One region of the Telluria sp. B2 genome, then DNA from elsewhere that is predicted to be linked to it. Evidence: predicted binding sites of a transcription regulator. Region 1 holds the regulator's gene; each other region holds the start of a gene.
The links. The regulator FNR, encoded in region 1, switches genes on or off when oxygen is low (the NO sensors DNR and NnrR bind a similar motif). The targets are predictions, from matches to a motif close to TTGATNNNNATCAA.
Positions count from the first base shown of each region.

Region 2: ACSUZJ_RS03955 (isocitrate lyase) is a predicted target of FNR. The motif match lies at 938-951, and genes of this name have one in related genera.
Region 3: ACSUZJ_RS19400 (glycine-rich domain-containing protein) is a predicted target of FNR. The motif match lies at 1,343-1,356, and genes of this name have one in related genera.

Region 1 covers NZ_CP196525.1:2,260,670-2,262,872, reverse strand. Annotated here, with positions in the region: gene ACSUZJ_RS10160 (cytochrome ubiquinol oxidase subunit I) at 1-573, opposite strand, end outside; gene fnr (fumarate/nitrate reduction transcriptional regulator Fnr) at 795-1,562, shown strand; gene ACSUZJ_RS10150 (VOC family protein) at 1,576-2,004, opposite strand.
Region 2 covers NZ_CP196525.1:866,889-869,091, reverse strand. Annotated here, with positions in the region: gene ACSUZJ_RS03960 (alpha/beta fold hydrolase) at 39-782, shown strand; gene ACSUZJ_RS03955 (isocitrate lyase) at 1,173-2,203, shown strand, end outside.
Region 3 covers NZ_CP196525.1:4,371,069-4,373,271, reverse strand. Annotated here, with positions in the region: gene ACSUZJ_RS19405 (hypothetical protein) at 1-127, shown strand, start outside; gene ACSUZJ_RS19400 (glycine-rich domain-containing protein) at 308-1,150, opposite strand; gene ACSUZJ_RS19395 (CHASE domain-containing protein) at 1,380-2,203, opposite strand, start outside.

The sequences.
Region 1 (2,203 bases):
GGCGGCCACCACCATGTGCATCAGCCGGAACGGGAAGGAGGGATTGAAGACGATCGCCAGCCAGTCGGCCGGCACCATGCGCCCGCCTTCGATGGCATAGCCCTGGGGCGTCTGCATCCAGCTGTTGGCGGCCAGGATCCAGGTGGCCGAGATCAGGGTGCCGATCGCCACCATGCAGGTGGCCACGAAATGCAGTTGCGGGCCGACCCGGTTCCAGCCGAACAGCATCACGCCCAGGAAGCCGGCTTCGAGGAAGAAGGCGGTCAGCACCTCGTAGGACAGCACCGGCCCCATGATGCTGCCGGCGAACTCGGACATGTTGCTCCAGTTGGTGCCGATCTGGTAGGCCATCACGATGCCCGACACCACGCCCATGCCGAACATGACGGCGAAGATCTTCAGCCAGAAGTGGTAGAGGTCGACGTAGACCTGGCGCTTCGTGCGCAGCCAGGACATTTCGAGGACGGCCAGGTAGCTGGCCAGGCCGATGGTCACTGCGGGAAAGAGGATGTGGAACGACATCGTGAATGCGAACTGGATGCGGGCCAGATCCAACGCCGATAGGCCGAACATGAGCACTCCTCGTGATCTGCGGTGTCCAGAATCTAGCACGGTTGGACATGCGCACAATTGGCAACCTGGCCACGCCTTGACGCCCTGTACAGCTGCATCGCCTCGAGCTATTGCACGCACTCATCAGCCTTTTCCAGCCGGACAGCGACAGGTCAAAAGACTGGGGCGCGGTGGCAGACCGGACTATAATTCCCGTATTGACCGCGACTGTTCGAGGACCGATGACCCAAGCCCCCTCTTCCCCTGCCGCTTCTCCGATCAGCATCAAGGCGCTGAAGGCCAGTTGCAGCGCCTGCAGCATGCACCAGCTGTGCCTGCCGATGGGCCTGGAAAACGCGGACATCGACCGCCTCGACAAGATCATCGGCCGCCGCCGGCGCCTGGAGCGCGACGAGCGCCTGTACGCCATGGGCGAGCCCTTCCGCAGCCTGTACGCGGTGCGCTTCGGCCACTTCAAGACCTACCAGGTGAACGCGGCGGGCGAGCAGCAGATTACCGGCTTCCAGATGGCCGGCGAACTGCTGGGGATGGATGCGATCAGCGGCGACCGCCACCATTGCGACGCGGTCGCGCTCGAGGACAGCGAGGTCTGCGAAATCCCCTTCTCGCGCCTGGAGGAACTGTTCGGCGAAGTGCCGGCCCTGCTGCGCCACTTCCACCGCATCATGAGCCAGGAGATCACGCGCGAACAGAACGTCATGCTCCTGCTGGGCAATATGCGCGCCGAGCAGCGCTTCGCAGTCTTCCTGGTGAACCTGTCGGCGCGTTATGCCGCGCGCGGCTATTCCTCGACCAGCTTCGCGCTGCGCATGTCGCGCGAGGACATCGGCAACTACCTGGGCCTGACCATCGAAAGCGTCAGCCGCCTGCTGTCGCGCTTCAAGAAGCAGGGCTGGATCGCCGTCGACAAGCGCGAAGTCACCCTGCTCGAGCCGGCGCGCCTGCGTGCGATCGCGGCCGGCACCGAGCAGTGCAGCCCGATGGCGTGAATTCCCTGGACGCCTAGAACGTGACCTTGACCGACGGCGCGCTGCGCGTGGCCGGGCCGTGGAATACCGCTTCGATGTTGTTGCCGTCCGGGTCGATCACGAAGGCGCCGTAGTAACCCGGATGGTAGTTGCGCTCGCCGGGCGCGCCGTTGTCCTTGCCGCCCGCTTTCAAAGCCGCCTCGTAAAAGGCGTCGACCATGGCGCGGTCGGCGGCCTGGAAGGCCAGGTGGTGGCGGCCGGTCAGCACGCCCTGCGCCGCCTCGCTGTCCGGCGTCGAGACGAAGAGCTCGTCGGCCCAGAAATACCCCTCGCCCTCGCCGCCCATCGGCACGCCCAGCACCTCAAAGACGGCCGAGTAGAACCGTCTGGATGCGGGCAGGTCGCGTACGACGAGCTGGATGTGGTCGATCAGGCGTCCGCGGTGCAATTCCTGGGTTTCCATGCTGCGCTCCTTGTAGAGTGGTCGACGGAGTCCAGAGTATGCCTCAGTTGGCGTGACAGAGATGACGCGTGTTGAGAAGCGATCGGTGACAGGAAAGCTGGAGCGAACCGTAGGGTGGGCACCCCGTGCCCACGCGGACGCTTGCGTTGCGTCGCCGCGTTCAGTACCTGTGAAGCTGCGTCAAGGAAATGCGTCCCAA
Region 2 (2,203 bases), 1.4 Mb from region 1:
AATGTCGGAAAACAGCGCTGCCCGGTCATGCCGGCAGCATGAAAACCATGTTTGAGTTGGATGATGAGATGAAGATTCCCGCCCTATCCCTGCCCCTGGTCCTGCTGCCGGGCTACATGCTTGACGAGTCCCTGTGGGACGAGGCCGTCGACCGGCTGCAATGGGACGCCCCGATTCATCGCCTGCCGCTGGCGCCTGGCGTGACGACGGAAGAGATTGCGCGCAGCGTGGCGCAGGCTGCGCCGGAACGCTTCGTGCTGGTCGGTTTTTCCCTGGGCGGTTATATCGCCCGGAAAGTGGCCGAGCTGTTTCCGGACCGCGTGGCGGCGCTGGTGCTGGTGGCGAGCTCGCTCGAGGTCGACAGCCCCGAACGCGCCAAGGCCAAAGAGGATGCCATCAGGGCGCTCGATCCTGCCACTTTCCGCGGCCTGAGCATGGGGGCGATTGCGCAGTCGCTGCACCCGGAGCGGCGCGGCGACAGGGAGCTGGTGACGCGGATCAGGGAGATGGGGAGGCGGCTCGGTTACGAGGCGATGGTGGTGCAGTCCGGGCTGCAGCGGGATGGGATTGCGGCGGCGTCGCTGACCTGTCCGACGCTGGTGATCGCGGCAGCGCAGGACCCGCTACGCAGTGCGCAGGAAACCGAAGCGCTGGCTGCAGCCATTCCTGGTGCGGCGCTGACGGTCATTGAGCAGTCGGGACACATGCTGCCATTGGAGCAGCCCGAGGCGCTGGTCAAGGCAATCGAAGCGTTTCTCCATAGGCAGAAGAACGCACAGTGATTTTCCGTCGTGGCGTCAAGAAGCGCCCAGTTCAGGAACGCCTGACGGACTGCGCTCAAGAACGCGTGGTCATCGCTGCGCAGCGGTCCGCCTTTTCAATACTCCGGTAGAGCAATCATTTTCACACGGCCAAATGCCATTTCACATCGTGAAGTTTAATGCAGCTCAACCCTGCCATAAAATCCCGTTCTGCAAAATAACTTTCCGCATCATGAAATAAAATCTGCAAGCCATTGAATCTCCAAGTAAAAATATCTGCTGAACTCTTATATAAGATAGAAGATCGACCGCCGAATTGCGTCTATGATGAACTCATCCGCTCACGATTCGCCGCGCAGCACCGCCAGCGGCGAACGCAGGAGATTTCGATTCTTTCTTATGGAGTTCATCATGTCCCAGTACCAGAACGATATCCAGGCCATCACCAGTCTCAAGCAACAGCACGGCAATGGCTGGCATGCGATCAACCCCGAATCCGCAGCCCGCATGCGTGCACAGAACCGTTTCCAGACCGGCCTCGACATCGCCCGCTACACCGCCGGGATCATGCGCCGCGACATGGCGAACTACGACGCCGACCCGTCCAAATACACCCAGTCGCTGGGATGCTGGCATGGCTTCATCGGCCAGCAAAAGATGATCTCCATTAAAAAGCACTTCAACAATACCGAGCGCCGCTACCTGTACCTGTCGGGCTGGATGATTGCCGCGCTGCGTTCGGAATTCGGCCCACTGCCCGACCAGTCGATGCATGAAAAGACGGCGGTGCCCGCTTTGATCAAGGAGCTGTACACCTTCCTGCGCCAGGCCGATGCGCGCGAACTCGGCGGCCTGTTCCGCCAGCTCGACGCCGCGGAAGGCGCAGCGCGCGCCGCGATCCAGGACAAGATCGACAATTTCGTCACCCACGTCGTGCCGATCATCGCCGACATCGATGCCGGTTTCGGCAATGCCGAGGCTACCTACCTGCTGGCCAAGCAGATGATCGAAGCGGGCGCCTGCTGCATCCAGATCGAAAACCAGGTGTCGGACGAGAAGCAGTGCGGGCACCAGGACGGCAAGGTCACCGTGCCGCACGAAGACTTCCTCGCCAAGATCCGTGCCGTGCGCTACGCCTTCCTCGAACTCGGCGTGGACGATGGCCTCATCGTGGCGCGTACCGATTCGCTGGGTGCGGGCCTGACCAAGCAGATCGCCTACACCCGCGAGCCGGGCGACCTGGGCGACCAGTACAACAGCTTCCTGGACGTGGAAGAGGTATCGCTCGATGCGATGACGAATGGCGACGTGCTCATCAAGCGCGACGGCAAGCTGCTGCGTCCGAAGCGCCTGCCCAGCAACCTGTTCCAGTTCCGCGAAGGCACCGGCGAGGCGCGTTGCGTACTCGACTGCATCACGTCGCTCCAGAACGGCGCCGACCT
Region 3 (2,203 bases), 2.1 Mb from region 1:
GATCCGCCACAACACCTTGCCGATCGGCGCCACCATCCTGCTGCGCATGCACGAGATCAGCGATTTCAGCATCCGCGAACTGCGCGCGTTGATGGTCAAGCCCGATGCGGACATGTCGGTTGCCTGAAAAAAAAAGAGCCGGCATCGATGCCGGCTTCGTGAAGGGACAGAGGCGTCGCCGCCCTTGCCCCGATTGACTTTCGCTTCGCCGGCGCAGCAGCCGGCAGTAGCGGAGAGCCTGTTGTCAGTGTGTTCCCGGTTTGTCGTTCATGCGGCCGCAAATCGCCGCGTGGTTGCGCGGCCCGGATCAGGCAGCCAGGGGCGCCCGGCCGCACCATGCGGTCTGGACTTCGGCAGCCGAGGCGGCGGCCGGAGCGCGGCCGCACCATGCGGTTTCCTTGGCGACTTCAGGTGCACGGCCGCACCAGGCCGTTTTCCCTGCGCCAGCCTCGACCGGCGCACGACCGCACCATGCGGTTTCCTTCGCCATTTCCGGCGCCCGTCCACACCAGGCGGTCCGCACGGCGGCCGCGATGGGCTTGGCCGGGGAACGGCCGCACCAGGCGGTCTGGCTCGCGCCTTCGGCGAGCTTCGCCGGCGCACGACCACACCATGCCGTCTGGCTTGCGCCCTCGGCGGCGCTTGCCGGTGCACGGCCGCACCAGGCGGTCTGTGCAGCGCCTTCGGCGTTCGCCGGAGCGCGCCCACACCATGCGGTCTGCGCCCCGTTTGCCGGCGCACGGCCGCACCACGCGGCATCGGCCTGCTTCAGGTAGGGCTCGCCGAAGGTCGACTCGTACAGTTCGCGCATCCGGTCGCCCGCCTGTTCCTGGTTGGCGACGTCGTCTTCGCCGCGCAGGCCGATGTAGGGGTAGTGGTGCAGGAAGTAACCAAAGGCCTGCTCGCAATCCTGGGCGTACTTCATGGTGTCGAGGATGTGGTAGTGCCAGAAGGTGTCGACGTCCACCAGCGGCGCGGTTTCCTCGTTAGGAAAGGCCTTCATCAGGTAGAGGAAACGACGGTACTCCGCTTCGGTGGCGTTCGCCTTTTCGAGCGACCATCCTTCGCCGGACTCCTTGTGCATCAGCTTGACTTTAATCGGGTTCAAATCCAGGGCGGCGATCACTTCGAAATCGTTGTTCGAGATCATGATTCATCCTTTGTTTTGGATACTGCATCGTTATTGTAATTTGGTGTTCCGGTAGTCGATGAAGTCGTGCTGGCAGATGGTCTGGCCCTCCTTGTCGTTAAAAACGATTGTAGTTAATACGTTTGGTTTGATGCAGCACATTGATGACCATTCTCTACCCCAAACCTGCGGAAATTATTGATTATTCGCAAGTTGAGTAGCGTCAAGCAATTGCGTGTCGCATATTCGACTACAGGCTTTCGAAGACCTTCGCAGGGCTGGCCGGGGCAGGCATGGCCTGTGTCACGGAGAGGAGATTGTCGGCGGTCGGGATCGATACGTGGACCGTGGTGCCGGCGTTCGGCCGGCTGGTGATGACGCACCTGCCGCCCAGGATGCGCACCCGTTCCTCGATGCCGACCAGGCCGAAGGAGCCTGGTTTCTGGCCTACGCCCTTGTTCAGCCCGATGCCGTTGTCGCTCACCGTCATCGAGATCGATTCGGCATCGAGCGCCAGCTCGACCCGCACGGCGGTGGCGCGGGCGTGGCGCGAGACATTGGTCAGCGACTCCTGCAGGATGCGGAACAGGGTGGTGGCGCAGCGGTCGCTCACGTGCAGTTCGCAGCCATCGGAGACCAGTTCGCAGGCAATGCCGGTGCGGCGCTGGAACTCGGCGATTTGCCAGTCGACCGCGGCGGTCAAACCCAGGTCCAGCACGTGAGGGCGCAAATCGTTGATGATCTGGCGTACGCTCTTGATGGTGGCGTCGATCTGCTCGAGCGTCCAGCGGGCCCGGGCGTGCAGGCGCGGGTGACGCCGGCTGGTGCGCGAGGCCAGCAGGTCGGCTTCGATGCGCAGCGCCAGCAGGTTCTGGCCGAGGTCATCGTGGATCTCGCGCGCGATGCGCTTGCGTTCGCTTTCCTTGATGTTTTCGGCGTGGGCTGCCAGCCGGCGCAGGTTGTCGTTGGTTTTCTGCAGTTTCGTCTCGCTCGCGCGCAATTCGCCGGTCATCTCCTCGGCCAGTTCGATGGCGCGGCGGCGCGACGAGCTCAGCGTCTGGAACAGCGCGTAGA